Regions from separate parts of the Carnobacterium mobile DSM 4848 genome, predicted to be linked through region 1. Evidence: a T-box and tRNA genes for the amino acid it is inferred to sense, from the RefSeq annotation. Region 1 holds a T-box; the other holds one or more tRNA genes.

The links. The T-box of region 1 lies ahead of leuS (leucine--tRNA ligase). A T-box ahead of a tRNA ligase gene usually reads a tRNA of that ligase, here a tRNA-Leu.
Region 2: it encodes a tRNA-Leu, which carries the amino acid that the T-box ahead of leuS (leucine--tRNA ligase) is inferred to sense. The anticodon was not compared.

What each region holds. Positions count from the first base shown of each region.
Region 1 is NZ_JQMR01000001.1:1,139,081-1,155,698, reverse strand. Features, by position in the region: gene BR87_RS05290 (phosphatase PAP2 family protein) at 1-243, opposite strand, end outside; gene BR87_RS05285 (DUF4097 family beta strand repeat-containing protein) at 391-1,341, opposite strand; gene BR87_RS05280 (DUF1700 domain-containing protein) at 1,338-1,970, opposite strand; gene BR87_RS05275 (hypothetical protein) at 2,250-2,504, shown strand; gene BR87_RS13480 (LysM peptidoglycan-binding domain-containing protein) at 2,829-6,350, shown strand; T-box leader at 6,625-6,846, shown strand; gene leuS (leucine--tRNA ligase) at 6,926-9,343, shown strand; gene BR87_RS05260 (putative polysaccharide biosynthesis protein) at 9,530-11,197, shown strand; gene BR87_RS05255 (pseudouridine synthase) at 11,272-11,994, shown strand; gene BR87_RS05245 (NAD(P)H-hydrate dehydratase) at 12,329-13,156, opposite strand; gene pepV (dipeptidase PepV) at 13,322-14,722, shown strand; gene BR87_RS05235 (single stranded DNA-binding domain-containing protein) at 15,163-15,474, opposite strand; gene BR87_RS05230 (iron-containing alcohol dehydrogenase) at 15,692-16,618, opposite strand, start outside.
Region 2 is NZ_JQMR01000001.1:2,285,185-2,301,802, forward strand. Features, by position in the region: gene BR87_RS10885 (ABC transporter ATP-binding protein) at 1-18, shown strand, start outside; gene BR87_RS10890 (ABC transporter permease/substrate-binding protein) at 15-1,532, shown strand; gene BR87_RS10895 (metallophosphoesterase) at 1,636-2,466, shown strand; gene BR87_RS10900 (Tex family protein) at 3,056-5,239, shown strand; gene BR87_RS10905 (SprT family protein) at 5,406-5,864, shown strand; gene BR87_RS10910 (glycosyl hydrolase family 28-related protein) at 5,978-7,399, shown strand; gene BR87_RS10915 (ATP-binding cassette domain-containing protein) at 7,489-9,762, opposite strand; tRNA gene BR87_RS10920 (tRNA-Leu) at 10,031-10,115, shown strand; gene BR87_RS10925 (response regulator transcription factor) at 10,446-12,071, shown strand; gene BR87_RS10930 (sensor histidine kinase) at 12,101-13,855, shown strand; gene BR87_RS10935 (substrate-binding domain-containing protein) at 13,845-14,822, shown strand; gene BR87_RS10940 (MgtC/SapB family protein) at 15,091-15,774, shown strand; gene BR87_RS10945 (YdhK family protein) at 15,945-16,532, shown strand.

The DNA.
Region 1 (16,618 bases):
AAAAGAGCTGAAAAAAACAATCGATAAAACTATGGCTGTCACACTGCCCAAGTGCGTAAAGGCGATAAAAAAAGTTGTTTTATTTTCAGCTCGTTGGTCTAAAATAGGCTGACTAATAAATTGATCAAAAGAGTGTATCCAATCTGCTTGAACATAGAGCCCAAAAGCAACCATACTGAATAAAAAAAACAATAAAAAGCTTGTAAAATAAGGTGCTTGTGAAACGAATTTTTTTGTATGCATGTTCTCATACTTTCTACTAATATTTTTTACATGAAGTTAAATTAAACAAAACAAAATTGTTTGAAACAAGTACTCATTTTACCACAACATTTTTATCTGCACAAATTTGGGAGACATCATCACTTAAAAAATGAGAAAAAAGGATAATTAATTGTTTTCAAACTCTTCTTCTTGCTCTGTTAACACAGAAATATCGCCTGTATCTGTTTTTAATTGCATGGAGTGGCTGCCTGCTCCAAATTGAGCAGTGGGCACAGACTTATCGAAAAGCGAAACACTGCCTAAGTTGGTGGAAGTAGTTATTAATACATCAGAAGGAAGCTGTTCTGCGGTAACAGAGATCGTTCCAAAATGCGTTGTAAATGCTGTTTCTTGGTTAAGCGTATGGTTGGCTAAAGAAATCGTGCCTGTATCTGCTTGTGCAGATAAGCTTCCAGTTACTTGAGAAAAATCAATTTGTCCTGAATCAGTTGTAACGGCTGTTTCTTTAGCAATCACTTCATTAAAATAGGTAGATCCTGAATCTGAATCAACTGCTACCTTTTGAATAGTGGATTGATTCAAATACGTTGTCCCCGCAGAAGTTTGTATAGATAAATTCGCTAATTGGCTTTCTGCTACAGACACATCTCCGCTATCTGTAGTGATCATTAAATCTGATAAAGCTAAATGGTCGACTGAAATTGTGCCGGCAGTGGTATCAAGAGCCAACAAATCGATGGACTCAGGTACTTCAAGTGTAATGCGAACATTTTCAAACTGCAAAAAATCTAAAACTGTATTCGAACGTTGCTTATGTTCTTTAATAGCTAAGTTTAACTGATCCCCCTTCTTAGAAGAACTCAATTGATAAGCTGTTGCGTTGGTATCCAGTCCTTCAATTTTAACAGATAGCTCTTTTGAATGAGTTTTAGCGACTTGTATAGTGGCTGAAGAGCCTGTAAGGTTGATTTTTTTAATACCGTTAACGGAAATTGTTTCTTGCTGAGTGACGTAGATTGAGTCATAGGCTTTTGCGTATGTAAGAACTGCCCCAATACTTCCAACGATAATAAAAAGAAAACTTAAAATAATAAGTGCTCTCATTTTTTTCTTCATGCTTGAGAACCTCCTGAAATCATCCGAATTGACCATGAAAAATAGCGTCTGAACAGCTTAAGTGAAAAGGAAGTGAGAAAATAGCAAATAACAGTGACAAATAAGCCAAGTCCGCACAATAAAATAGAGATGAATAATTGAAATAATGTAGCAGCTGATACAACATTAATTAGTCCGAGAATACCGACTACGGGTGCAAAAATCAATACGATTCCAGAGATCCATGCCCCAAAAAGTAAAAATAGAAGAGAGACAAAGGGAATAGACAAAATAACTAGATTGACTCCAATAATGAACACCGCTCTGACAAAATAAATGAATGGAGAAAAATTGTTTTTGGGATAATCCTTTTTTTGCTTTGGAGTTTTGTGTTGGGTTTCGAATTCAACCCAGTCGCCTTGGCTATAATGGTCTTCTTTTAGATGAGGCGGCAGGCCTCGATCAGTTAAGATGGTAGCGGCTAATCGGCTGGGATGGCCTAGTTCTTTTGCAATTTGCTCTTCAGACTTTCCAGCGTCTAAACCAAGTCTAAATTTTTCTTGATAATGGGATAAAATCTTTAGTACTTCTTGCTGTGGTAAATCAACCAAATTTAATTTTAACTCAATTAAAAAGTGTTCTTGATTCATCATTTTGCCTCTTTCTTATAAAATATTTTTTCAATACATTAGTTTTTTTGAAAAATCACAACTTCTTATAGCTCTTTCTAAGATACTATACCGCCTGATATAACCTATCACAATAGCAATAACGATAAATAAGCCTTAAGTCTCAGAGCGTTATCAGTCTTGAAGTTGAGAAAGCAAAAAGGTGCGTTTAAAAAACAACAAAGAATTCACACTTCCTTATTAAATCCTTAATAACTATTAGGTACACTAATATTAGCTAGAAGATAGGGGTGTAACAAAATGCTCATAGATGACGTGGAAAATTTAGAAACTATTGGTTCTGGTCAAATAAAAAGTATTGAGTTTCCAAATATAATCTTGCAAACAGAAGCTAACCAATTAGTAAAAATTAAAACAACAAAACAACAACAAGCAGATGTGATTTTTTGGGAAGCAATAATGAACATTAAAGAAGCTGAGATTTGGCTGCCATTTCAAAAAGAAGTAAATTATTTGTTGGATTTTGATTGGTTGGTCGACCCTCAATATACTTAATTTCAAAATATGAGAAAGAGAGCGGAAAAAGTTTTTTAAGCTCGTGTCTATCTTGGGATTGCATTTAAGAAAAATGAATAAGAAACAGAAAAAATGGGTGGGACTTTTGTTTCATCCTCTTTTTTATCTAAAAGGCGGATTGTTATTTACATAAGAAATATTACGTTTGTGTAACGTATATTAAAAAATGGTCATGGAGCTGGATAGTTCTATTAAAACAGCTTACACAAGGCTATAATAGGAGAAGGATTAAGAATAAGTAGTTTTCACGATTAAATTGTTTGAGTATAATCGAGGGAATCGTTTAAATCAGGAGGTATAGCATTGGAAAAAACTAGAAAAGAAAGAATCGTCGCTACAGGTAGTAAGAAGTTGTTTGGACAAATGAATCAGTCAAGTGCTGTGTATAAAAGAGGGACAGCAGTGTTAAGTACAACTTTATTAGTTAGCTTATTGGCCTTTCCTTCTTTTTCAGCATCTGCTAGTGCTAATGATTTAGCTAAAACAAGTAATAAAACTTTAGAAGACCAGTTAGAAAATAAACCAGAAGTTGCTGCAGAAGGTACAGAAACTGCTGTCGAAACAGCTGCTTCATCAGCAAATCCAAAAGAGAACAGTAAAGAAGTTCTGTCGGAAGAATCGGTCATTGAAAAAGACCAAAAAGTAACAGAATTAAAAAAATTATTGACAGCTGAAGCTTTTGAAAGTTTGGACTTTGAAAAACTAAGCAGTGAAGAAATTGATGAGTTAATTACAGAAGCATTAAGTTCTTCACAAGAAGATGTGAAAGATACTGAACAGCTGACAGAAGAAGGAACAATTGCTTCTGAGGAATCACTTGCAGAAACTTCTCATGCTGAAAACAACGAAATTCTGTTAGATTCACAAGTAGAAGAAAATAAAACAGCAGATACATATCAATTAACTGCAGAAAAAGATGTCATATCTGAAGAAGAAAGTACACAAGAAACAGAAGAAGTGAAAGAACCAGAACAAATGAAAACTGATGCTATGGTGAACGAAACAGCAAAAGAAACAGTTGTAGCAGATTCAACAAATAAAACGACTGAAACAGAAAAAGTGACAATTGAAGCAGATGAAATAAATGAAGATGTTGCTGAAGAAAGTAGCTCAGTTGATAAAACTGCAGAACTGACAGAGGCAGCTCAAGAAAAAGCAGCACAAGACAAAGCGGCTCAAGAAAAAGCAGCACAAGACAAAGCAGCACAAGAAAAAGCAGCTCAAGAAAAAGCAGCACAAGAAAAAGCAGCTCAAGAAAAAGCAGCACAAGAAAAAGCAGCAAAAGAAAAAACAGCAAAAGAAAAAGCAGCAAAAGAAAAAGCAGAAAAAGAAAAAGCAGAAAAAGAAAAAGCGGCAAAAGACAAAGCAGCAAAAGAAAAAGCAGCTAAAGAAAAGGCAGCTCAAGAAAAAGCGGCAAAAGAAAAAGCAGCAAAAGAAAAAGCAGCTAAAGCCATGGAGAACTCAAAAACATACGTCATTAAATCTGGTGATACATTAAATAAAATTGCTAAAGCAAATGGAGTTTCTGTAGCTGATTTAAAGAGCTGGAATAAATTATCTTCTGATTTGATTCATGCAGGACAAGTATTGTCCGTAAATAAAGCTGCAGCTGAAACTGTAAAAGCAGCAACAGCAGCAACAACAGCTTTAAATACGAATAAGGCAATTCAAACCATGTCGAATGCTGAATTTGTGGAATTTATTGGAGCGTATGCAGCTAAAGTTGCACCTAAAAATGATTTATATGCTTCAATTATGATTGCGCAAGCAGCTTTGGAAAGTGGCTGGGGTTCTAGTAAATTGTCTGCTTCTCCAAACCATAATTTATTTGGAATCAAAGGCAGTTATAATGGACAATCTGTAACAATGTATACTTCAGAATACAGTGCAAGTGGCGGCTGGATCTATATCCCGCAGAACTTTAAAAAATACCCATCTCATGCAGAGTCTTTACAAGATAATGCAAACTTATTGAAAAATGGAACGAATTGGGACAATGGCTATTATTCAGGTGCATGGATGAGTAATACTAATAATTATTCAGAAGCAACGGCTTGGCTTCAAGGTCGTTATGCTACCGATCCTTCTTACGCTTCTAAACTAAATGCAATTATTAAAAATTATGATTTAACAAGATTTGATAGAGGCTACACTGGTGGAAATGTAACGGCTCCTTCAGTACCTGCTAATCCAAATCCTGCTCCAACGGTTCCTGAAAATTCCAATACAGTGACTTCTTCCTATACAGTGAAGAGTGGCGACACGTTATGGGGAATCGCAAACAGTAAAGGCGTTTCAGTTGCGAATTTGAAATCATGGAACAACTTGAAATCCGATACGATTTACGTTGGCCAAAGCTTGAAGATTCAAGGCGGTACAGTAACACCACCAACTACGAATACAGGAAGCGGATCTACTAGTTCTAATTCTGGCAACACAACGACTTCTTCTTATACAGTAAAAAGCGGAGATTCTTTATGGGGAATCGCAAACAGTAAAGGCGTTTCAGTTGCGAATTTGAAATCATGGAACAACTTGAAATCCGATACGATTTACGTTGGCCAAAACTTGAAGATTCAAGGCGGAATAGTAACACCACCAACTACAAATACAGGAAACGGATCTACTAGTTCCAATTCCACTAATACAACAACTTCTTCTTATACGGTGAAGAGCGGCGATACGTTATGGGGAATCGCAGACAGCAAAGGCGTTTCAGTTGCGAATTTGAAATCATGGAATAACTTGCAAACCGATACGATTTATGTTGGTCAAAGCTTGAAGATTCAAGGCGGTACAGTAACACCACCAACTTCAAATACAGGAAGCGGATCTACTAGTTCTAATTCTGGCAACACAACGACTTCTTCTTATACAGTAAAAAGCGGAGATTCTTTATGGGGAATCGCAAACAGTAAAGGCGTTTCAGTTGCGAATTTGAAATCATGGAACAACTTGAAATCCGATACGATTTATGTTGGTCAAAACTTGAAAATTCAAGGTGGTACTAATTCAGCTAATAATAGCTCAACGTCAAGTAATACGGTATCTTCTAACACAACAACTTCTTCCTATACAGTGAAGAGCGGCGATACGTTGTGGGGAATCGCAGACAGCAAAGGCGTTTCAGTTACGAATTTGAAATCATGGAACAACTTAACAACTGATACGATTTATGTCGGCCAAAGCTTGAAGATTCAAGGCGGGACAGTAACATCACCAACTACGAATACAGGAAGCGGATCTACTAGTTCTAATTCCACTAATACAACGATTTCTTCTTATACAGTAAAAAGCGGAGATTCTTTATGGGGAATTGCGAATAGCAAAGGCGTTTCAGTAGCCAACTTGAAAACTTGGAACAATTTAAAATCTGATGCCATTTATGTTGGTCAAGCATTAGCAATTAAAGGCAGTTCTTCTACAAGTACAAAAGAAACCGTCGCTAGTCCAGATACAACTGCTTCAAATCTTTCCGTTGGTTATACTGTCAAAAGCGGCGATACGTTATCTGCTATTAGTTTAAAATATGGCGTTACGGTATCAGATTTGAAATCCTGGAATAAATTAAACAATGATACGATTTATGTTGGTCAATCTTTAAATGTAAAAGTTGGAAAACAAACCAATACTCCGGTTACTCCAGTTTCAACTGTTAATGAAAAAGTAAATACAACTAACCAAGCTAGCTATATTGTAAAAAGCGGCGATACGCTGTGGGATATTGCTAATCGTTTAACTGTTTCAGTAGCAGATTTAAAAGAATGGAATTACCTAAAAACAGACGTCATTTTTATAGATCAAGTTCTTTTGACTAAAAAGTAAATAGAATGAGGATAGGGGCTTAAACCTAGAGGAGACTCGTCGTTTAAGCTCCTATTATATGGTGGTTACTGGTTTTTCTGCACTGGTATGAACAAACTTTTCCGGCCTAACTAGTATATGTGTTGGTCGGAAAGGAAGAACCAGGTACGGCTGATGAAGTGAGCAAATTAAGAAATAATCTACTCCTGACCGTAGAATGCTTTTTGAATAAGAGCTTAAAGGGTATTTTACTATTGCCCAAAGAACGTTTATTTGATAGAATGAAACCAATAGTTTAAAAACAAAGAAAAGGAATAGTAGAAATACTTCTTTTAAAGAGAGTGCATGGTTGGTGGAAATGCATAAAGAAAAATTTTGAACTCGCCTTGGATGTTGCTTTACTGAAAGAGTACAGTAGGTAAAGCCGTAACGCCTGCGTTAAAGGTAAGATGAGTCTACAAAATAGTAGAAAATATAGGTGGTACCACGATCAATGAAATGTTTAATCGTCCTATGAGCAACAGATAGTTTATCTGCGCGCTCATAAGACGATTTTTTTTATTAAAAGAGAAAATACAGAAAGAAGGCAGAATGATATGAGTTTTAATCATAAAACGATTGAAAAAAAGTGGCAAGATTACTGGAAAACCAATAAAACATTCCGAACAGCAGAAGACTCGGAAAAAGAAAAATTTTATGCCTTAGATATGTTCCCTTATCCATCTGGTCAAGGATTACATGTAGGACACCCTGAAGGATATACCGCAACAGATATCCTTTCTCGGATGAAACGAGCACAAGATTACAATGTTTTGCACCCAATGGGGTGGGATGCTTTTGGACTGCCGGCTGAGCAATATGCGCTTGATACTGGTAATGATCCGGCAGAATTTACTGCACACAATATTGAAACGTTCCGACGGCAAATCAACTCTCTTGGTTTTAGTTATGACTGGGAACGAGAGATAAATACAACAGACCCTGATTTCTTTAAATGGACACAATGGATTTTCACAAAGTTATATGAAAAGGGGCTGGCTTATGAAGCAGAAGTAGCAGTAAACTGGTGCCCGGCATTAGGCACTGTTTTAGCTAATGAAGAAGTGATCGATGGAAAAAGTGAACGCGGTGGTCATCCTGTTTTCCGTAAACCGATGAAACAATGGATGTTGAAAATCACAGCTTATGCTGAACGTTTATTGGAAGATTTAGAATTAGTTGATTGGCCTGAAAGTATCAAAGATATGCAGCGCAATTGGATTGGAAAATCAGTTGGAGCAAATGTAGTGTTCAGTGTTCAAGATACGAATGAAGAATTTACTGTTTTTACTACTCGCCCTGATACTTTATTTGGAGCTACTTATTGTGTGTTGGCACCTGAATTAGATTTAGTAGAAAAAATCACAACAGCAAAACAAAAGGCAGAAGTTAAAGCTTATATTGAAAAAGTGAGTTTAAAAAGTGACTTAGATCGAACAGATTTAAGCAAAGAAAAAACGGGAGTATTTACAGGAGCTTATGCAATCAATCCCGCTAATGGGGAAAAAATGCCTATTTGGATCGCTGATTATGTTTTAGCTTCCTATGGTACAGGTGCGATTATGGCCGTTCCAGCTCATGATCAACGAGATTATGAATTTGCTAAAACATTTGATTTAGCTATTGTTCCAGTTTTAGAAGGCGGAAATATTGAAAAAGAAGCTTTCCAAGAAGACGGCCCGCATATTAATTCTGATTTCTTAAATGGATTGGACAAAGAAGCTGCGATTGTTAAGATGAATGAATGGCTAGAGGAAAAGAGTGTAGGAAAACAAGAGACTACGTATCGATTACGCGACTGGTTATTTGCGCGTCAACGATATTGGGGTGAGCCGATTCCCGTTATTCATTGGGAAGATGGAACTGCAACAACTTTGCCAGAAGAAGAACTGCCTTTATTGCTGCCTAAAACAGAACAAATAAAACCAAGTGGTACGGGCGAATCCCCTTTAGCTAATATTACAGATTGGGTCAATGTAGTAGACCCTGAAACAGGTTTGAAAGGACGTCGTGACACAAATACAATGCCACAATGGGCTGGAAGCTCTTGGTATTTCTTGCGTTTTATTGATCCGAAAAATAAAAAAATGTTGGCTGATCCTGAAAAATTAAAAGAATGGTTGCCAGTAGATATTTATATAGGCGGAGCAGAACATGCGGTATTGCACTTGTTGTATGCGCGTTTCTGGTATAAATTCTTATATGATCTTGGTGTTGTTCCGAATAAAGAACCATTCCAAAAATTATTTAATCAAGGAATGATTCTAGGAGACAATAACGAAAAAATGTCTAAATCAAAAGGAAATGTGGTAAACCCTGATGATGTGGTAGAAAAATATGGAGCAGATACTTTGCGTATGTATGAAATGTTTATGGGACCTTTAGATGCATCCATTGCTTGGAGCGAAAATGGACTAGAAGGCAGCCGCAAATTCTTAGACCGTGTTTGGCGTTTGATCGTAGATGAAGAAGGGAAAGTTCGCGATCGCATAACGACTTTTAATGATGGAAGCTTAGATGTGGTTTACCATCAAACAGTTAAAAAAGTTACTGAAGATTTTGAACACCTTCGCTTTAATACAGCTATTTCTCAAATGATGGTATTTGTAAATGAAGCGTATAAAGCTAAAGCTTTGCCAGTTGATTACATCAAAGGCTTTGTCCAATTATTAGCACCCGTAGCTCCTCATTTAGGTGAAGAATTGTGGGCGATGTTAACAGGAAGCGATGCGGGAATTTCTTATGTAGCTTGGCCAACATATGATGAAGCTTTCTTAGTTCAAGATGAAATTGAAGTTGTTTTCCAAGTAAACGGGAAGTTGAAAGCTAAAGCTCAAGCAGCAAAAGAAATCAGTAAAGATGAGTTAGAAACTTTAGCCATGAATAATGAAAAAATAAAAGACGCTATTGCCGGAAAAACGATTCGAAAAGTGATCGTAGTACCTGGGAAATTAGTTAATATTGTTGCAAACTAATAGAAGAGTAGAAGCTGCTGGGGTACTAAAACAGCAGCTCTTCTTTTGGAGAAAAAGATAAAAGCAAAAGAGAAAATTAAGTTTTGGTAAATATCATGGTGACTGCCAGTAAAGGCATTGCAACCAAAATGGTAAAGAAGTAGAATAAACATTAGTACATAAAAGTATGAGAGTAGGGTATGGAAAATGTCAAATGATACTATAAATGAAAATAAGAAAATTGACGAAAAAAGTTCAAGAGACAAAATGGTCAGCGGCTCTGCTTGGATGACAGGCGGCAGTATTTTATCTCGTCTTTTAGGTGCGTTATATATTATCCCTTGGATGGCTTGGATGGGGACACAAGATGTAGCGACTTCTGCAAACGCCTTATATATGGTAGGTTATACCCCTTATGCATTATTTTTATATATTGCAACAGCTGGCGTACCATCTGCTATCGCTAAACAAGTTTCTTATTACAATGCTTTAGGGGAATATCAAGTTAGTCGTGACATTTATAAAAAAGGACTACAGCTGATGGCGGTCACAGGAATTGTTTCAGCAGCGGTCATGTATTTGATTGCTCCATTTATTGCTGCTAATAGTCCAACTGCTTCAGTAAGTGATGGAACACAAGTTATTCGCTCCTTAAGTTGGGCGTTATTGATTATCCCTTGTATGAGTGTCACTCGTGGCTTTATTCAAGGTCACAATACAATGGCACCATCTGCTATTTCACAATTCATTGAACAGCTAGGCCGCGTTATTTTTATGTTGGCGGCAGTATACATTATCCGGATTGTCATGAATGGAGAAGTAGTTGATGCTGTATCTGCTTCTACTTTTGGAGCATTTATCGGAGCTTTGTTTAGTATTTTATATTTACTGTATATTATTTGGCGGAAAAAGCCCGAGTTGGATTTTCACGTGGCCAATAGTAAAAATAAAATACAAGTTTCGACTAATGATATTTTAAAATCCATTATTAAAACAGCGATCCCTTTCACTATTATCGCGTCAGGAATCACACTGTTTCAACTGATTGATCAATTTACATTTGCACCGATCATGAATAGGGTCGGTGAGATGACAGCGAAGCAAATTGAAAATAATTATGCCGTTGCTGCAGGAAATGCAAACAAACTCATTATGATTGTTATTTCTTTGGCCAGTTCAATGGCGATTACTTCTGTTCCTTTGATTGCAGAATTACTAGCTAAAGATAAAATGAAAGATGTAAGAAATCAGTTAAGCGACAGCATTCAATTGTTTTTCTTTATTATGTTGCCCGCTGCAATTGGAATGGCAGTAGTTTCAAAACCACTCTATACCGTTTTTTATGGTTATAGCGCCTTTGGGACAAATATTTTACAATTGTCTTCTTATATGAGTATCTTTTTAGGCTTGTTCGTCTTACTGGGGTCAACACTTCAAGCAGCCAATCAAACAAAACCAGCGCTAACTGCAATGGTAATTGGTTTAGTAGTTAAATTAGTTACACAATTTCCATTACTGTATCTTTTCCACACTTATGGGATGCTGGTCTCAAATATAGTTGGTTTTGGCGTAACAATTTATTTAATGCTGCGTACCATTTATAAAATGACGCACTTAGACTTCAATCGATTGTTCAGACGTATTTTATTAATGGTATTGATAACTTCCGCCATGGCGCTGATTGTTTTCCTTATACAAAAAGGAATGTATCAGTTTATTGACTCTAAAGACCGGATGGGATCATTGATCAATATGGGTGTTTCAGCAACAGTCGGCGGGATTTTTTATTTATATGCTACTTTAAAAGTACGACTAGCTGATCGTTTATTAGGCAGTCGAGTAGCAGGGTTAAGAAGAAAATTAAGAATCAAATAATGGCAAGAACTAGTTAGCAGCTGTTAGAGGTGCTGACTAGTTCTTTTAATATGATAAAGATTGGAGACAATAAGATGCGGTTGGATAAATTTTTAGCACATACAGGATATGGTTCTAGAAAAGAAGCGAAAGAATTGTTGAAAGGCAAACAAATAACGGTTAATAATCGTTTGGTGAAAGATGGAAAAATTCAAATTGATCCTGAAAAGGATCAGGTAACAGTTTCTGGTGAAGTGGTAAAATTCCAAGCTTTTTGTTATTTTATGCTGCATAAACCACAAGGTGTAATCAGCGCAACAGAAGATAATCTGCATAAAACGGTGATTGATTTACTTGCGCCGCAAGACCGTTTACTACATCCCTTTCCAGTAGGTCGTTTAGATAAAGATACAGAAGGTTTGTTATTGATTACTAATGACGGCAAGTTAGCACATAATTTATTGTCTCCAAAAAAAGAAGTAGATAAATGTTATGAAGCAGTTATTGAAGGAATCGTTGATGAAGCAGATATCCAAGCATTTGCAGATGGCATCATTTTAGATGATGGTTTTATCTGCCGATCAGCTCATTTAACGCTGACTGGCATCGATTCTGATAAACAAACTTCAACCATTCAAGTAACTATCCATGAAGGAAAATTTCACCAAGTTAAACGCATGTTTAAAGCAGTGAATAAAAAAGTACTTTATTTAAAACGAGTAACGATGGGGCCTTTAAAGTTAGACGAAACATTGGCTTTGGGAAAGTATCGCAAGTTGACTGAAGTAGAAATCGAACTTTTGAAATCAATTAACTAAATTAAGGAGCGTTTGTCCCGAAAGAACGGTTCATGGACAAACAAAGGCCAGAAAGTAGGAAGTTTGTCCCAAAAGAGCAGTTCATGGACAAACCAAGACCAAAAAACAAGAAGTTTGTCCCGAAAGAGCAGTTCATGGACAAACAAAGGCTAGAAAGCAGAAAGTTTGTCCCGGAAGAACGGTTCATGGACAGACAAAGGCTAGAAAGCAGGAAGTTTGTCCCAAAAGAACGACTAAAGGACAAATTAAGCCTAAAAATCAGTAATTTTTTCCTTCATTGATCAAAGAAGAGTATTGAAAGTTTCTCTGAACCCTCTATTTGCTAAACTTATTTTTAATCAACAGTGAATTTGTTAAGTGTGGCAGGCAACTGATTGATAATATGGGTAGGCAAGACAACATATTGCTTTTCAGCTAGCTGATCGCCAATATAGCTATGGAGATAAACAGCGGCTAAAACAGCAGATTTTGTATCAGGAATTTGAGCGACTAAACCGGCAATGATTCCCGCTAATGTATCTCCCATCCCGCCAGTGGCCATAGCTGGATTGCCAGCTTCGTTTTTCCAAACATCTTCCTTGAAATAAACTTCTGTTTGGTGTTGTTTTAAAACAACCGTTGCATTTAACTGAGCGCGTGCTTCACTATTTACGGCTTCATTTTGTTCAGTTGGCTTTAACCCGCTTAATCGTTCCCATTCACCCAAATGTGGAGTATAGATCGTATTGTCGTTTGGCGTCGGCAAGTCATATTTTGCCATTAGCGTGATAGCGGAACCATCGATAATGATGTGTTGATACGGCTGGACTTGAGCCAATAGAAATTTCAATATTTTTAATGAACCAGTTGAATCGCCCATACCTGGACCAATCGCCACAACTGATGCGGCTTTTATTTGCTGTTCAAGTTGTTTTTGGTTTTTCCAGTCGACCACCATTGCTTCCGGTAAATGAGCATGCAAAGCCGCGTGATTGCATTTATCGGTAGCAACCGTTACTAGACCAGCTCCACTGTGAACAGCTGCAAGTGCCATTAGGATCACTGCGCCTCCCATTCTTTTACTTCCTCCAACTAAAAGGACTTTCCCGTAATCTTCTTTGTAACTGTCAGCTTGCCTTTTTGGAATCAAACCTTGTATTTTTTCTTGATTTAGTCTGTTCATTTTTTCCCTCCTCAAGAGTTAGTAAGTTAATTATAAAGGCAAAGGCGAAAAAACACATCTTTAAAACATTGGTCAAATATTTAGGAAATAAGAGACGAATATTGGTATGCGACTGAAAAAGTGATATGATAGAGGTGTTGAAAAAAGGATGGGAGTGTTGAGCATATGACAATAGATTGGAAAAAAGAAGTAGCAGCACGTAAAGAAGATTTCTTAACGGATTTAATTTCTTTGTTAAAAATAGATAGTGTTCGTGATGACAGCCAAGCAACTGATGATGCCCCTGTCGGACCTGGACCTAAAAAAGCATTGGAAGCCTTTTTAGCATTAGGAGAACGCGACGGTTTTATAACGAAGAATGTTGATAGTTTAGCCGGCCATATCGAATATGGCGATGGAGATGAAACACTTGGAGTTTTAGCTCATGTTGACGTTGTACCTGTAGGCACCGGCTGGGAAACAGACCCTTTTGATCCAGTTATTAAAGAGGGCCGTATTTATGCCCGCGGATCTAGTGATGACAAAGGACCGGGTATGGCTGCTTATTACGCATTAAAGATTATTAAAGAGTTGGATTTACCTGTTTCTAAACGGATTCGTTTTATTATCGGTACAGACGAAGAAAGCGGCTGGATGTGTATGGACCGTTACTTCGAAGTTGAAGAAAAACCGGATTTCGGCTTTTCTCCCGATGCAGAATTTCCTATTATCAATGGAGAAAAAGGGATCTTAACAGAATATATCAATACCCAAGGAACGACGGAAGGCGGCAAAAATACGTTAATCAGTTTTGATGCTGGCTTGCGTGAAAACATGGTTCCTCAAGATGCAACAGTTATTTTTAAAAGCGAAGAAGCAGAGAAATTTGAAAAAGATTTCTATGACTTTATCGAAACAGCACCCGTAACAGGCACTGTTTCTGTTGAAGCTAATCAAGTAACCATTGAAGTTAATGGGAAAGCAGCTCATGCCATGGAACCGCGCGGCGGAGTCAACGCAGCAACATACTTGGCAGTCTTTCTAAATAGATACTCATTTGGCGGAGATGCTAAAGCCTTTTTAGAAATGACAGCTGAATTTTTCCATGATGATTCAAGAGCTGAAAAATTAGGATTGAACCATGTTGATGAGGTAATGGGCGATTTAACAATGAATCCGGGAGTATTTACCTTTACCCCGAAAGATGGCGGAATGATCGCTTTAAACTTCCGCTTTCCAAAAGGAGTCAGTGTGGAGAGCATCGAAATTGAATTAGATAAGAAGCTTTCTCATTACGGTGTTACATTAGGACGGGGAAAAGAACAACTGCCGCATTATGTACCAGCAGAAGATCCTTTAGTTCAAACCTTGCTGAATGTTTATGCGAAGCAAACAGGACTGGAAGCACATGAACAAACGATTGGCGGAGGCACATATGGCCGGTTGTTTGAACGTGGTGTAGCTTATGGCGCCATGTTCCCAGATAGCGTGGACACTATGCACCAAGCAAATGAATTTATGGCAATTGATGACTTAATGAATGCGATGAGCATCTATGCTGAAGCCATTTATGAATTAATCAAGTAGATTACACCATTTTATAAAAAAATAGTATAAGAAACAACAAAAAATAAGACGAGAGAAGATTAAAATGCTGCATACAGCTGCATTTCTAAAAACTTTTGTCTTATTTTTTATGGTCCTATAACATTTGACGTTAATCAGTTAAAAATAATTTAGAAATACACCTCAAATATTTCTGGAGGAAGAGGGAGTTGCTTGTAGCCATGTAAAAGGATACAAGGAGAATTACTTAGCGTTAGGCTTTAGCTGCTACGCTGGGTTTGAGCTTGTAAGTTTTGAGACACGTTCTTCGGCTCAAACGGTCCCATGGCTTTCCACAAGCAACCCCATATTCCGGAGGAAATTTTCTTACCAACGTTAAAAAATAAAGAACTTTTTTATTCAGTAAACCTTTTAACACACTAGATCGAGCAGTTGAATATAAGGTATAATTTTTGAGTAGACTAAAACATGACTTTTTTATGCGGTAATTTTCTGCCTTTATAATCAAATATTTGCCCAAAATAATTTGGCTTTGATTCAGTCCGATAATTTTGCACCACCACTTGCATGCGAGAGTTAATGGGGCCTTCTATCGTAATAATAGAATATTCTTCAATAGCATACACAAATTGATAAGCTTTCATCCCAGCGACTAAACAATTAAAATGACGTCCATCTGCTTCGAGTGTGAAACGGCATAGAGGTGTTCCATTGTGCGTATTGATAACCTTAACTTCTGAAACAACTTTTCCTGTAATAATGGCGGAATTCATATTAGCAGCTCCTTTGCTGGATACTTTCACTATAGATAGTTACATTTTTATTATACGAACAAACGTTCTATAAGTAAAGCGAACAGAACATGAAATAAGCTGAATTCCTTAAAAAAAGCCCGACCAGAGTTTTCTGATCGGGAAAGTGAGTATTTGGTATTCTAAAAAAAACTAAGCATAAAGTAATAAAAATCGAAAAAGAGAAAGAATCAATAGCTTAAAGGGCTTGACGGTAAATGCGTCGGCTTACTTCCAGAGTTTGATCGCCGCGTTCAGATAGTGCAGTTTGTTCATGTCTTTCTAATTGAGCTACTAATGGGTCGATCACTTCTTCGCCTAAACCGATATCTTTAAAAGAAGTAGGAGCGCCTAAGCTTTCAAAGAATGTTTTTGTTTTTTCAATAGCGGCATCGATTTTTTCTTCATCGTTGCCAGTGGTGATATGCCAGACACGCTCAGCATACTGTAAAAGTTTATCCCATTTTTCTGCTTTACGCACGGTTAATAATGCCGGCAAAACAATAGTCAAGGTTCTGGCATGATCAACTTGATAAAGAGCTGTAATTTCATGTCCCATATCATGAGATGCCCAATCCTGAGGTACACCAGGGGAAAGAACGGTATTTAAAGCATTGGTTGCTGTCCACATAAAGTTAGCCCGCAAGTTGTAATCATGATTGGTTTCATCAATAATATTGGGTCCAATTTCAATCAAAGTTTGCAGTAAACCTTCCGCAAAACGATCTTGAACCATAGCACCTACAGGGTAAGTCAAGTACTGCTCGATGATATGCACGAAAGCATCAATCACTCCGTTAGCTAGTTGACGTTCTGGTAAAGTATAAGTAATTTCAGGTTCTAAGATAGAAAACTGCGGAAAAACAAATGGACTGCCAAAACTTAATTTTGCTTGTTTTTCTTTAAAAGTAATAACTGATCCAGCATTCATTTCTGAACCTGTTGCGGGCAGCGTTAAAACCGTAGCAAATGGCAAAGCAGTAGTGACCGGTAGACGTTTTCCGATGCCGCCTCCAAAAATATCGATTGGATCGCCATCAAAAGGGACTGCGGCAGCAATAAACTTAGTTGCATCAATGACGGAACCGCCGCCAACTGCTAGTAAAAAGTCATACCCTTCATTTTT
Region 2 (16,618 bases), 1.1 Mb from region 1:
GGAGGTGTAACAGAATGAACGCATGGATAACGACCTTCCAAGAACGAAAAGGGGCATTAGGGACAGCTTTGATCGAACATATCCAGTTATCTTTTATTTCACTATTGATTGCGGTGCTGATTGCGATTCCTTTAGCTATTTATTTAGCTCAGCATAAAAAAGCTGCAGGTCCAATCATTCAAATCACAGCTATTTTTCAAACTATTCCTTCCTTAGCTTTGCTCGGCTTACTGATTCCATTAGTCGGGATCGGCAAGGTGCCGGCTGTCGTTGCTTTAGTCATTTATGCTTTATTGCCGATTTTGCGCAACACATATACCGGGTTGACAGAAATTGACCCGTCATTAGATGAAGCAGCTGATGCCATGGGAATGGATCGCAAGCGGAAACTGTTAAAAGTTCAAATTCCGATTGCGATGCCCATCATTATGGCGGGGATCAGGAATGCAATGGTTTTAATTATTGGAACGGGAACGATCGCTGCTTTGATTGGTGCCGGCGGACTAGGTAGCTTGATTCTGTTGGGAATCGATCGAGGAAATAATCAATTGATTTTAATGGGAGCTATTCCAGCAGCCATTTTAGCAGTTGGCTTTGATTATGTATTGAGTTATTTTGAAAAAGTTTCTTTTAAGCGGACCATTCAAGTTCTGGGGTCAGTAACAGTCGCTATGCTGGTACTGATGATTGTACCTTTGATCAGCGGTAAAGATAAAGAGATTGTGATTGCAGGCAAATTAGGAGCAGAGCCTGAAATCATCATGAATATGTACAAAGAGCTGATTGAAGACCAAACAGATTTATCGGTTCAATTGAAACCGAATATGGGGAAAACGACTTTTGTTTTTAATGCTTTAGAATCAGGAGATATCGATATTTATACAGAGTACAGTGGAACGATTTTAGCTACCTTTTTAAATGAAGAAGCAAAATCGACAGATGAAAAAGAGGTCGTTGAACAAGCTCGTCAAGGACTAGCTCAACAATATAATATGTCATTATTGGAGCCAATGGCGTTTAATAATACTTATGCTTTAGCAGTTACACCAGAGCTGGCCGAACAATATCAATTGAAAAAAATATCGGATCTTCAAGCTGTTACAGATCAGCTTAAAGTAGGATTTACACTTGAATTCGCTGATCGCCAAGATGGGTATCTAGGAATCAAAGATTTATATGGGATAACATTTGATAATTTACAGACAATGGAACCCAAATTGCGTTACTCAGCGATTAAAACGGGGGATATCAATTTGGTTGATGCGTATTCGACTGACAGTGAATTAGCTCAATATGATTTAACGGTTTTAGAAGACGACAAAGGGTTGTTTCCACCTTATCAAGGGGCACCTTTATTATTGACTAAAACGTTGGAAAAACATCCTGAGCTGGAAAAAGTGTTAAATCAATTAGGTGGAAAAATCACAGATGAAGAAATGCGCCAGATGAACTATGAAGTCAATGTAAATAATGCAAATCCGCAAGCAGTCGCGCATCAGTTCTTAATAGAACAACAATTAATAAAAAAATAAATCTGTAAAGTATTCTAATGATGAATTAGAATACTTTATTGATTTTTGCGGCTTAAAAAGTTACTGTAAATGAAGCAGATAGGTAAAGAAATGGGGCAAGACAATGAAAATTGGTGTATTATCAGATTTGCATATCGATACAAACGGGAAGCATCTACCAGAGAATGAGACATTTGCGACTTTATTGAATAATCAGATAAAAAAACAGCAAATCGATCTTTTCTTAATAGGTGGAGATATTAGCAGCGATTACCGTGTGTCGCAAGCTTTTTTAGATGAACTTGGGCAATTAAGCGGTATTCCGATATTGTTTGTACCCGGTAATCACGATTATTGGTCTAGGAACAATGGAAAAACCGATACGAAAAAAATTTATGATTATTTTAAAAGCCAGCCGGAAAGCATTTTAGAACGGCCTTATATTATTAATGATCAATGGGCTGTAGTGGGCAATTCAGGCTGGTATGATTACGGGTTTGCAGATACAAACCAATATGATGACCTGGATTTTCAAAAAATGAAATTGCGTGTAGGTACTTGGCAAGACAAACGATACTGTGACTGGGGTGAATCAGACCAAGCAGTAGCTCAATGGATGTTGGAGAAAATGGAAGAGGATCTGGAAAAGGTCGGAGATCGAAACGTTATTTTAATGACTCATGTAGTGACACACCCTAAATTTGTTGTAACTTTACCGCATAAAATCTATGATTATTTCAATGCTTTTTTAGGCAGTTCTTCTTATGGCAAGCTGTATAAAGAGTACCCAAACATTGTTTACAGTGTTATGGGACATGTTCATTTCCGGAAAACTTTTTTTGCAGATCATGTTCAATTTATTTGTGCTTGTTTAGGTGGTAAAAAACATTGGCCGACGAAAAGCACAGAATCAGAAATTCTAAATGCCATGTTTACTTTCAATTTGCCCGACTAAAAAACAATGATAGTTTAATCGTTGTTTTTTTTAGAGAGATATATGCATCAAAAGCAGTTAAAAAGAGTTTTTTGAGAAAACGAGTAAGTACCTTGAAAGAATATTTTCTAGAACGTATGGAACAGTTTGGAAAATTCTCTAAAAAAGGATAGAAAGATTAGGAAAGATTAAATGTTTTATAGCACGTTCATTTTGTTTCTCAGTTAATAAAGGGTGAAGTGTCAGTTAGAGGCGGTCTAGCGAACAAAAGCAGTGTAAAATAGGCAAGAAGTGTCAGTTAGAAGTAGTTTAGCGAACAAAAGAATAGAAGCGCTAGGAAAAAAAGCTCCTCTTAAGAAATAAAGAGTTTTTCAAGTGTTAGTCGATTTGGCTTCTTAAAGCGTTATTATTCAGTCCTTTTATTTTCTAATTCGTCAAAGATTTCAAGCAGCACGCGTATGTACTTAGGTGATACAATGTTAATTTGCTTATTCTCAGCAAGGCTAAAAAAATTCAATTGTTTCAACATAGGTCTAAAGGTGCTTTTGTGAAACAAAAAGATATATGCTAAAATAAGACGGGTAAGATGGAACGAGAGAGGAAGAACTGAATGACTGAAACAGCTGAAAAAATAGTTTTAGATTTATTAAAAAAAGAATTAAAAACGTACACTACTAAACAATTAACTACTGTTTTAAACTTATTAGCAGAAGGCAATACAGTGCCTTTTATTGCCCGTTACCGAAAAGAAATGACAGGCACATTAGATGAAGTACAAATTCGTGAAATCGAAGAACGGTATACGTATTTACAAACTCTGGAAAAACGCAAAAGTGATGTTATCCGGACAATTGAAGAACAAGGAAAATTAACTGCAGAATTAAAACAGGCTATTGAAAAAGCAGATAAAATGCAATTAGTGGAAGACTTATATCGTCCATTCAAGCAAAAGCGCCGGACGAAAGCAACGATTGCCAAAGAAAGCGGCTTGGAACCATTAGCAGATTGGTTGCTGACTTTTTCAATGGGTGATGTGACAGCAGAAGCAGCCAAGTATATAGACGAAGAAAAAAACGTAGCTTCAGTTGAAGCTGCTTTGGCAGGGGCTCATGAAATTATTGCTGAGAGAATCAGTGATGAACCGCGTTACCGGACTTGGATCCGTGATTACACAGCTAAAAATGGCACAATAACATCAACGGTCAAAAAACAAGAAAAAGATGAAAAAGGCATTTTTGAAATGTACTATGATTACAATGAGCCGGTTAATAAATTGGTTTCACATCGAATATTGGCCATCAACCGCGGTGAAAAAGAAGGAATTTTAAAAGTAGCCTTGTTAATTGACGAGCCTAGCATCCTTAAGTATATAGTTAAGGAGATGATTAAAGAGGAAAAGTCGCCTGCTGCCCCATATGTGACAGCAGCTATTGAAGACAGTTATAAACGGTTTATTGGGCCGTCAATCGAACGTGAAATCCGGTCTGAGTTGACTGAACAAGCTGATGAACAAGCGATTAATATTTTTGGCGAGAATTTGCGCAACTTATTGTTGCAACCGCCGTTAAAAGGTAAAATGGTATTGGGATTAGATCCGGCTTATCGGACAGGCTGTAAATTAGCTGTTATCGATCCTACTGGAAAAGTTATCGATATTGATGTAATCTATCCGCATAAACCAGCTGGCAACGAAGCTCGAAATCAAGCAGCTGTTAAATTTAAACAATTAGTCGAACAATTTGATGTAGAAATGGTGGCAATCGGAAATGGCACCGCTAGTCGAGAATCTGAAACGTTTGTTGCTGATAATTTAAAAGAAATCGATCGACAAGTTTTCTATGTTATTGTCAACGAAGCAGGAGCCTCTGTTTACTCAGCTAGTCCGGTTGCTCGTCAAGAATTTCCAGATCTGCAAGTGGAACAAAGAAGTGCTGTCAGCATCGCCCGTCGTTTACAAGATCCTTTAGCCGAATTGGTGAAAATCGATCCTAAATCGGTCGGTGTTGGCCAATATCAACACGATGTGTCACAAAAACGTTTAGAAGAACGGTTGGATTTTGTTGTCGAAACAGCGGTTAACCAAGTAGGTGTCAATGTGAATACTGCAAGTGCACAATTGCTGCAACATGTGGCCGGTTTAAATAAGACAACTGCCAATAACGTTATTGCTTATCGTGAAGAAAATGGGCGTTTTGAGAGCCGAGCACAATTAAAGAAAGTGCCGCGCTTAGGACCAAAAGCGTATGAGCAATCGGTTGGGTTTATGCGAATCGTTGATGGAAAGAATGTTTTGGATAATACTGGGATTCACCCCGAAACGTATAAAGAAGCTAAAGAGATTCTAGAATTAGCCGGTGTAACGTTAAAAGACGTCGGCAGTATGAAAGCTAAAAAAGCTTTAGAACAATTAGAACAAGCAGAATTGATGCAGGCAACAGGATTAGGCAAGGAAACACTAAAAGATATGCTGCAAGCCTTATCCACACCAGGACGTGATTTGCGTGATGAAATGCCGGCACCTTTGTTACGGACAGACGTGCTAAGCATGGAAGACTTGCAAGCTGGAATGGAATTAGAAGGAACCGTCCGGAACGTAGTCGATTTTGGTGCATTTGTCGATATCGGCGTGAAACAAGACGGGCTAGTGCATATTTCAAAATTAAGCAAAGGTTATGTCCAACACCCGACAAATGTAGTAGCTGTCGGTGATGTGGTGACGGTTTGGGTAGAAGACATTGATGTCAATAAAGGTCGTATCTCTTTAACAATGCTGCCGCCTAAAAAGCAAGACTAAAGCAATAGAACACATAAGGAAAATAAAAGGAATTTGCTTTTTGGAGCACGTTTAAGAAAAATAGTTCAGAAAGAGGATGAGACTTTTGTCTCATCCTCCTCCTTTTTGTCTAACGGAGGAAAAAAGCTTTTGGAAGTAGTGAATAGTATAGGAAGGAATAGGAAAATTGAATCAAAAAGAATTGCAGAAATTAGTAGAAGAAACGTCAATAAACGATTTTGGACAACCATTTAAACACCAAGCGACTTTTAATAACCGTCTGCGTACAACCGGAGGAAGGTATCACTTAGCAACACATAATTTGGATTTTAACCTCAAGATCTTAGAAACTTTCGGCATGGAAGAGTTTATTAAAGTGATAAAACATGAATTATGTCATTATCACTTACATTTAGCAGGTAAAGGCTACCAACACAAAGATGTTGATTTTAAGCAGCTGCTGAAAAAAGTAGACGGAACGCGTTATGTTCAATCATTAGCACCCGTGAAACAACCGAAAAAATTTTGGGTTTACCAATGTCAAACATGTCAGAATGCTATCTATCGGCAAAGACGTTTTAACACAAAACGATATGTTTGCGGAAAATGTCGTGGGAAGCTCATTCTTTCAGGGCAGACAGAATGAGCTTCAAAAAAAAGAGACTAAAGCTGATACGAGTTATTAACAGTTAAACAGCTAAATTTGTTATGCTGATAGCAGTAAGCATAAGCAAAATTTACCGCATGGGGGACGACCGTATGAAACAAACAACCGTCATTCAAGAATTATTAAGTGCAACGTTTCCAGATTATTCTCAAGTAGCTAAAAAGCAAGTAGCGATCGAGGAAACAGAAAAGCAATTTAACCTGTTAAAGGGGTTAAATAAAATTAGAAAGAAGCCTGCCCGTTATTTGAATAGCTTTATATGGTCTAAAGAAAAAACTGATTTTACAACAGAGCCGGCCGTAACGGTCGATGCTGCTGGTCAAGTTTTCCCAATCTGGAAAAGCCAGTTAGACCAGGCAATGACTCGTTTAAGCCAGCAAGTCAGAACAGTATCTGTTTTGGATTATGGAGCAGTTGGGGATGGGAAAACAGATTGTACTGCAGCTTTTAAACGAGCTATTTCATCTGGCAGGCGTCGGGTAATCATTCCACCTGGAACGTATCGAACAAGAGGGATTAAGCTTCCTTCTTATACAGAATTGATTGGCAGCGGATCAGGAACGACTACTTTGGTTTTGGCTGATTCCGCGCCAAAAAGAGAACGATTGGTCAGCAATTTAAGTTATTTAAAAGGCAACCATTTTCTGAGGATAGAAGGTCTGTGTTTAGATTGGAATATCCAACGGTTTTCTGAAGCGGAAAGAAGTGCCTCAGGTGGGACAAGTTCGAGCGGACTTACACTAGCTCATGTCCAGTATGCTCTCGTTCGGGATATCATTGTTAAAAACCCTGGACTTCATGGCGTCGATGTTACTTCAGCTTTTTATAATTATTTTGGTGATGGCAAACGTGCTCGTTTAGGCAGCCGTTATGTTTGGATCGATCAAGTAGAAGTTTCTGGTTTCGGTGATGATGGGATTACAACTCATCACAGTGATCATATTCTGATTTCAAACAGCTTTTTACATCATCCATCCGGCCGTGCGCACAAAACAGGGCAATCCAATTCAAATGGCATTGAGGTAGATGATGGATCCCAACACGTGACGTTGACCAACAATCTTACCGCTTATTGTTTTGGAGGGATTGAAATCAAAGCTCATGAAACAAGTTCAGCTGCTTCGGATACACAAATTATTGGACATTATTCTTATCATGACAATCGGTCGTATAACTTTAGACATATTGGGCACCATAGTCTGACAGATAAAGCGTCTCGATCGGCTTTTGGAATACGAGGGACCTATCTAGCTGCTTATTATCCACAAGAAACGCAACTTTATACAGCATCATCACCAAGAGCTCTCGTTATTTCAGCTTATCAAAAAGTAGCGATCAATCATTTTTTTGCGCAAGCACAACCAGTTGATGATGCTAATCATATTGCTATTTCAATACAATATCGAGCAGGAGAAGTCAAAATCAAAAATATTCAATTGGAAAATTACTCTAAAAGGAATCGAATAGTTCGAGTTAGTGATACAACTTCTCATGTTCAAATAAACTATAAATAAAAAACAGCATCACATATTTTTTGTGTGGTGCTGTTTACTGTATTTGGGATAGTTTACGAAAGGTCAGCTTTTATCGTAAAGTTCAGATCTTATTCTTTAACCTCTTTTTTTAACCATTTTGCAGTCAATGTATTAGCTAGCAATAAGTCTTTAGGAAGTCCTTCAAAAATAATAAAACCGCCTTTTTTTCCGCCTTCAGGTCCCATTTCAATAATCCAGTCGCTTTTAGCTATAAAATCAAGATTATGTTCAATAATAATCACAGAGTTTCCTTTATTTACAAGATTTTGAAAAACTTCTAAAAGTTTCGCGTTGTCTTTCATATGCAAGCCTAGTGAAGGTTCGTCTAAAAGATAAATTTGACCTTCTTTTTTTAGATAACTTGCAAGCTTAAGTCGCTGAATCTCTCCGCCGCTTAAAGAACTTGTCGTTTGACCTAGTGTCAAATAACTTAAGCCGACCTCTTTTAGTGTGCTTACTTTTTTTATGTTTTTTTCTTTTTCAAAGTAATACAGAGCTTCGTCAATGGTAAGTTCCAATATTTCAACAATATTTTTTCCTTTATACTGATAAGAGCGTGCTTTATCTGAATAACGTGTACCGCCGCAAGCTTCACAGACGACAGTTACCGGATCTGCAAAAGCTACATCAGGTTGAGTAACACCTTTTCCATGACATACAGGACAAGCGCCTAAAGAGTTGAAACTAAATAATCCAATTGGCTGGTTAGTAACTTTCGCGAGAATAGCGCGTATATCGTCCATTATCCCCATATATGTGGCAAGCGTAGAACGGCTGGATATTCCAATGCTGCTTTGGTTTACACTGATTGTTTCTGGATACTTTTGCATAAATGCTTCTAACATTAATGAACTTTTGCCAGAACCTGACACTCCCGAAACGGAAACCAAAACGTTTTTAGGAATGCGTACACTCACATCTTTTAAGTTATTATTAGTAACATGATCAAGCGAAAAAAAGGTGTCTGTTTTTCTAGGGTTTTTATTAATTTCTAATTGTTTTTCTAAAGAGGTCGAAGCTCGTTGGCTATTCTTTAAGCCAAGAGGAGTGCCTTGATAAATAACTTCTCCACCTTTGATACCTGCACTTGGTCCCATTTCAATGATTTCATCAGCAGCTTTTATAATGGATAAGTCATGTTCAATTACAATGACTGTATTATGCTTATTTTTTATACTATTTAGCATACTGATTAGCATACCGACTTCTTCAGGATGCAAACCAGCACTAGGTTCATCAAAAATATAAGTCATATTATTTAAGCTGCTGCCTAAATGTCGAGCAATCTTTACTCTTTGAGCTTCGCCTCCTGACAACGTCTCCATTTTTCTCGATAAGCTTAGATACCCTAAACCCATTTCTATCAGTTGTTCTATTGGAGAGACAGCTTGTTGTGCAATAGATTTCCCAATAGAATCCGTTATATGATTGAGCTCGTTGATTAGTTTTGTCATTTCTAAATCAGAGTATTCCAAAATGTTGAACCCATTAATTTTAGAGTCTAAGACTTTGGGATTTAGTCCCGTTCCGCCACAAAGCGGACAGACAGAATGTGTAGAGACTGCCAAAACGTCAGCTTGAGACACTTGTTTTAGCTTTGTAACATCTCTATTAATATAAAGTCTTGTAAATCTAGGCAACAGTCCGTCCCATTGTGCATTTTGAGGACCGTCTTTAGTATGGAATGGTGCATAAATAGTACCGCCGCCAGGAGGTCCATATAAAAATAAATCTTGATTTTCTTTTGAATAATTCTTAATAGGCTTATCCGGATCAAATAAACCACAAGTCATCATCCATTGACCTTGCCAACCTGAAGGTGATAAAGGTTTAAATTGAACAGCATATTCTCTAAGAGACTTATCAAAATCAACTAACTTACTTAAATCAGCGGTTACTACTTCTCCAAAACCGTCACACGTTGGACATCTCCCGAAAGTGCTTTGCCTGGAAAAATCCGTAGCACTTCCAATTTGAGGTTCTCCAATTCTAGAAAATAAAAGCCGAATAAGCGGATCAATGTCCATATAAGTTCCGACTGTTGAATGAGAATTTGATCTTATAGATCGTTGTTGTATTACCACAACAGGACTTAAATTTTGCATTAGATCCGCGTGAGGTCGTTCGTATCTTGGCATCTGATTTCTAACATATAAAGGATAATTTAAAGTCATCTGCCTTCTGCTTTCTCTTGCAAGCGTATCAAAAGCCACTGAGCTTTTTCCTGAACCAGACAGACCTGTAAAAACAGTGATTAAATTTTTAGGGATAGTTAAATTAATATTTTTTAAATTATTTTCTTTAAGTCCTTTTAATATAATTTCGTCTTTTTTATTTGGCATATTATATCCTCCTTGATATTTTTTATTGATCATCTCGTTGAATATTAAATTATTTCATTATAAAAGTTGTATCAAATCAAATTTCACCTATAAGGTTAACAGAAATAGAATAAAGGTGGAAAATATTAGCTTAAATAAGAGGACTGCTTTTTATCATATCTGCTCTTATTTTGGCTTTGTATGTTGCGGTACCTATTGCAAAATTACTTTTGTAAATGTATAGTTATGACTATAAGAAATAAACTGAGTTTTAGAAGGGTTAGACTAAGCGGTCGTGGCGGAATTGGTAGACGCGCCAGCTTGAGGGGCTGGTCGAGAGATTCTCGGTGGGGGTTCGAGTCCCCCCGTCCGCATCTGAAAACTAGCTGAGCAATGAACCTTTAAAAGAAAGCAAAACGATTTCTTTTAAAGGTTTATTTTTTTGAAATTTGTTTACTACCTACTGAATAAAGGAAAAGTATTATACTGTTAATATTTCCTATTTTTTTCTTGGGAGTCCTGCATAATTCTCTGCAAATTTTCGATGAACACTATGAAGCTGAATAGTGATATGGCACTACACGGTACCGAGAAAACAACAGATAATTATGTAGTTAAAGCTAGTATCCTTTAAATTGTTATTGATATATTGTAAGCGGTTGCTTAGAATGAAAGCAGGATTATTAAAAAGGAGGAACAGTAAAGTGTATTCAATTTTATTAGTTGATGATGAACAAGATATCCGCCAGTCCATTGTTGAACTTGTTCAATGGGAAAAAATGGGCTTTCGAATAGTAGGAGAAGCAAGCAATGGGATAGAGGCGCTGGAAGTAATGGAAGAAAATGTTCCAGATATTCTGATTACCGATATTCGGATGCCAATCATGGACGGTATTGAATTAACTAAGCGAGTAAGAGAAAAGAATCCTTCTGTTAAAATCGTATTTTTAAGTGGCTATGATGATTTTGAATATGCAGTTGATGGGATAAAGTTAAATATTTTGGAGTATTTGCTGAAGCCCATTTCAATCAATGATTTAGAAAAAATGCTAAATAAAGTGCGTGGAAAACTAGATTTAGAAAAAAAAGAAGCAAATGACTTAGCAAGAATCGAAAAAGATTATTTGGAAAAAATAGAAGCTATTAAAATGTCTTTTTTAGTTTCATTGATTACCGATAATTATAATAATATAACAGAAACAGAACTACAAAAAATGATTGAAACGTATCAACTAAACTTATCAGGTGAAAGACAGGTTTTATTGAATGTAAACATTGATAGTACTTCTTTTAAAAAAAACTATCACGAAAATCAAAATTTAGAATTAATTAAGTTTTCTTTGACCAATACGATACGTCAAATTGTGCAAAAATATTTAAATGGAGAAGTTTTTTCTTTTATGTCAAACATCATTGTTATCTTGTCAGATACCAAAGAAAATATTGAATTGTATACAGATATTGTAGTAAAAGAAATCAGCGAAAGTGCACAGAAAATTTTTGGTTTTTCTGTAGAAATTGGGATTAGCGAAGAATATGAAGGGATGTCAGCCACTAAGCGGGCATTTCAATCATCTGTTTCAGCATTAAGTTACCGATTACTGATTGAAAAAAATAAAGGTATTTACATTTCTGACCTTGAAACTGGCAACCAGCAAGAATTAGTATTTGATGAAGCCAATGAAGTAAAACTGGCTTCTTTAATTAAAATCGGAGCGACGGAAGAATTGGAGGCTTTTATAGATTATTTATTTCTATCGTTTGGTACGAGCAACGAAGGACAAGAGCACATTCAAATTTTTTTGATGGAATTGTACATGGCTGTTTTAAGAGCATCCAAGTCAGTGATTTCAAAATATGATTCTGATATGCTTCATTACATACAAATGATTTCTGACATTTGCCACTATCAAGAGATGAATATTATCAAAGAGTGGTTTAAAGATTATTGTTTATCGGTCATTGATAAAATTCAAATGCAGCGTAAAAAGAAAACAGATTCAATTGCTAAACAAAGCTATGATTATTTGTATGATCATTATGACGATCCATCAATTTCTTTAAAATCTGTGAGCAAAGAAATGCTAATAAGTCCTAGCTATTTTAGTTCTCTCTTTAAAAAAGAAAATGGGCTTTCTTTTACCGAAGCTTTAGTTAAAATTCGTATGGAAAAAGCTAAAGAGTATTTGTTAACAACAGATCATAAAATATTTGAAGTAGCCATGTCCTCAGGGTATACCGATCAACATTATTTTTCTTATTGTTTTAAAAAGTACTTTGGAGAATCGCCAAATAAAATCCGTGAAACGTTCAAAAAAATGAGCTACTAGTTAAAAAGCTGGTGAAAGAAGTGAAGTAGATGCTCCAGACAATCAAACGGATTGGCAATAGCATAAAAGAAAAAGTAAAAAGTTTACAAGTAATTTTGGCGTTGGCTTTAGGGGTTTTGTCTATTTTTACTATTTTTTTATTTTCAATTTCTTTAGCTGCTATTTTTAAAGAAACACTGATCAATACAACTAAAACGACTACTCAGCAAAGTGTAACGCAATCCAGCATCACTTTAGCCAATGAGATAGAAAATATGACAAGTACAGCTTATGGCATTCTGGATGAGCTTAAACGATCTACATTGCAAGCCGATGGTATTTCTGAACTTTTAGGAACAAGTTACCGTTTAAACCGAAATGTGGTTTCAATTAGTTTAGTAGATACTTTAGGTCAAGTAGTTCATTATGCACCTGCCCAATATAGACCTAAAAAAATAACGTCAATTTATGAACAAGACTGGTTCCAAACTGAAATCTCGCCTAATCAATTTACTTTTTCTGCACCGCATGTACAAAACTTATTTGAAAAAAACTACCTATGGGTTTTGTCAGTCACCACACCGGTACTGATCCATAATGAGAAATACGTGTTGTTAATTGATTATAACTTTAACTCGTTAGGCAGTTATTTTAATAAGGTAACGATTGGAAAAAGAGGGTATTCTTTCATCATAGATAATCAAAATGAATTAGTTTATCATCCACAACAACGAATGATTCAAACGAATGCCAAAGAAGAAAACCTGGAATTTGTTACTGATAAATTAGATGGAGTCTACATGACAGAAGATGAAAAAAACACCATTGCTATAGCTACAGTGCCATCAACCGGTTGGAAAGTGGTAGGGGTTTCTTATTTACAAGATTCAATTAAAGAAACATTAAGAGAGTTCCAAAAATATATGTTCTGGGTCTTTTTAGCAGTGGCAGGCTTGATTACAATCTTGAGCATTAGTGTGGCTAGGTATATTGCTCAACCAATTACAAATATGGTTAAAGTAATGCGCAATGTAGACGATAATCAATTTGACACGTATACAAATGAAAAACGATTCATAGAAGTTCAACGCTTATCAGGTTCTTACAATCATTTGATTGATCATGTAAAAACTTTGATGGATCAAGTTAAAACTGAGCAAGAGGAATTAAGAAAAAGTGAAATGAATGTATTACAAGCTCAAATCAATCCGCATTTTTTATACAATACATTAGAATCTATTTTGTGGATGTCAGAAAGAAGAGATAACCAAGGGGCCGCTGAAATGGTAGCTGCACTCGGAAAATTACTCCGAATCTCTTTGAGTAAAGGCAGTGAATTTATTACGCTCCGGCAAGAGCTAGCGCATGCAGAAAGTTATTTGATCATTCAAAAGATTCGGTATAAAAATCAGTTTCACTATTCAATTGAAGCAGATGAAACCATTTTAAATAATCCAACTGTTAAAATAATTATTCAGCCTTTTCTTGAAAATGCACTTTATCATGGAATTGAACGAATGGTAGATGAAGGCCGAATCATTATCAGAGCACTAGATAAGAAGGAGAAAATTTTAATCCAAGTGATAGACGATGGAATTGGGATTTCCATGGATATTCTTAAAGATATTGAAACTAAAAAAAATAGTGAAAAAGTTGGAATCGGCATTCGTAATGTCCATCAAAGAGTGCAGATGTACTTCGGAAAAGAATATGGAGTAGAAATCAAGAGTGAACTGGATGTAGGTACAACTGTTAATATTTGGCTACCTAAATCTATTCAGAAAGGTGACCTGAATGAGGAGTAATAGAAAGCAAAAAAGTTTATCGGTTTTCAGTTTCTTATGTATGGCTTCTCTTTTGCTGGGTTGTGAACCACAAGCTGCTGCGAAACATACAATTATGCTTATTTTAGATTCAGAAGAAACTTACTATAGTCAAATGATTGATGAAGGAGTAACTGAAGCTGTTTCAGAATACAGTGATGTGACAGTTTTAAAACGGATTCCTGCTAAAGTTAACGATAGCGAACAGCAGAATCGGTATCTTCAAGAGGCAGTAAATTTAGGAATAGATACCGTTATTTTTTCAGCTGCAGATATTGAGCAAAGTCAAAAAGACTTAGCTAGGGCTTCTGAAAAAGGACTCTCTATTATTATGATTGATAGTTTTTTAAGCGATTCTCAAGACCAGAATTATATTGGAACAAACGATCAAGAGGCAGGAGAATTAGCAGGGACAGCTTTAATTGAAGCATTAGGAACAAAAGCAAAAATCGGGATTTTGAATTTTGAAGAGCTGGCAAATAATAGCCAAGAAAGAGAAAAGGAAAGAGCATTTCATACTTATTTAGAAAACTTTCCAGATATTGAGATTATTGAGCAGCAGCTTTCTTGGTCGGATAGCAAAACTGTTCAATTATTAACCGAAGAAATGTTGAGTAAGTACCCTGAAATGGATGGAATCGTTGCTTTTAATGAAATAACAACAATAGGTGCAGGAAGAGCAGTTGAAGCCAAAGAACTGCAAGATAAAGTAGCCGTTATTGGTTTTGACACTCAAAAAGAATGCATTGAACTATTAGAAACTGGAAGTATCGCAGCATTGATCGTTCAAAACCCATTTGCTATCGGATATTTGGCCGTTCAAAGAGCATTAAACCCTAATGATGAAAAAAGAGCAGCGGAACCGCTGTTCACTGAAGTTGAATTAGTAACTAAAAAGAATATGTATCAAACAGATAAAGAAAAGCTTCTATTCCCTTTTACCTATTAACTAAAGAAAACCTACTATTTTCATCTTTTTGCATGTTAATTGTACTTAAAAAGGTATATTCCTAAAAAGAATCTATCTTTTTTTGGTTAGTCTTTAAATGATTCGTCTTATAGAAAGCGATGTCAATCATTTGATAAAGTTCTTAAACAGCGATATGCTTAGATTATATAGAATAGCAAGGTTAGTGGATGACAAAATAAAGTAGTAAATTAGTTAAACAATAGAAGAAGATACAGAGAACTTAGCAGATATGAGGAAGTGGTAAGCGGTGGAACTGAATAAAATTTTTTTCCTAAGATTGGTATTGGCCAGTATTTTAGGTGGATCGATTGGCATCAATCGCGAATTGCGTGCAAAAGAAGCTGGGATTCGAACGCATTTTCTAGTTTCATTAGGAAGTGCATTGATCATGATTATTTCCCAACATGGGTTCAATGATGTTATTGATATGGCTGGTTATGAATTGGATCCAGCTCGGGTGTCAGCTCAAGTCGTTAGCGGGATCGGCTTTATTGGAGCAGGAATGATCATTATCCAAAAGTATTCTATTAAGGGACTGACTAGTGCAGCTGGAATATGGACAACAGCTGGGATCGGTTTAACAGTAGGTGGAGGGCTTTATTTTGTAGGAATAAGTGCAACAATTTTGACGTTGATCGGCTTTGAATTAACCACTATCATATTTAAACAAATCGGCACAAAAACAACTATGTTTGAGATTTCTACGCCAAAAAAGGAGATATTACAAGACATTATTCAACTTTTACGAAAAAAGAACAGGTACCTGCAAAAGTATGAAGTGAAGGATAAAAAGATCGAAGGGGAAACAGTTTATTATGCGACATTTTACATCAGATCCAATAATCCACGAGAAGGGACGATGTTGTTAGAAGAAATTCAAACAATTCCTGATGTCATAGTGGAAAGAGCAGACTTTTCCGCAGATGAATAAGTCAATTTTTTGACAGAGAATAAGATAACCGATAAAATTGGTGTATCCATCAGAAAGACCATTTTATAAATGAGTATTAAAATAGAAAGGAAGTGAATAGGCGTTTTTCTCTCATATTTAAGATTGAGAGACACCAACGTCTCAGAACAATGAAAAACAAGAAAATATTAATGGGAGTTATAACCTTAACTTCTTTAACAGTTTTATCAGCTTGTTCTTCTAATGAAGATAATTCATCATCAAGCAGTGAAGCAAGTATTGAGTCAGTTGTTCCTTCTGTTTCTAGTGAAATGAGCGAGGCTGATATGGATAGTATGGAAAGCATGCAGCATGAAGATTCTGGTGAAGTTCCGACAGGATTAAAAGAAGCAGAAAATCCAAAATATAAAGTAGGCGACAAAGCAACTATTGAAACAACTCACATGGCCGGCATGAAAGATGCAGAGGCAACGATCGTAGGAGCTTTCGACACAACAGCTTATGAAGTTTCGTATGTCCCTACTAATGGCGGAAAAAGAGTAGAAGACCATAAATGGGTTGTTCAAGAAGAAATAAAAGATGCCGGAGAAAATATGTTAGAACCGGGAGATGAAGTAGAGATAGAAGCTGATCATATGGAAGGGATGAAAGGCGCAACGGCAACAATTGAAGATGCTAAACAAACTACTGTATATATGATTGATTACATGCCAAAAAATGGTGGAAAAGAAGTTAAAAATCATAAATGGGTAACAGAAGATGAACTCTCTGGAAAATAGACAGCATCCAAATTGAAAGAAAAAATATTCCTGTTGAGCTTAAAGAGCTTACAGGAATATTTTTTTTAAATCATTTTCTTATTGTT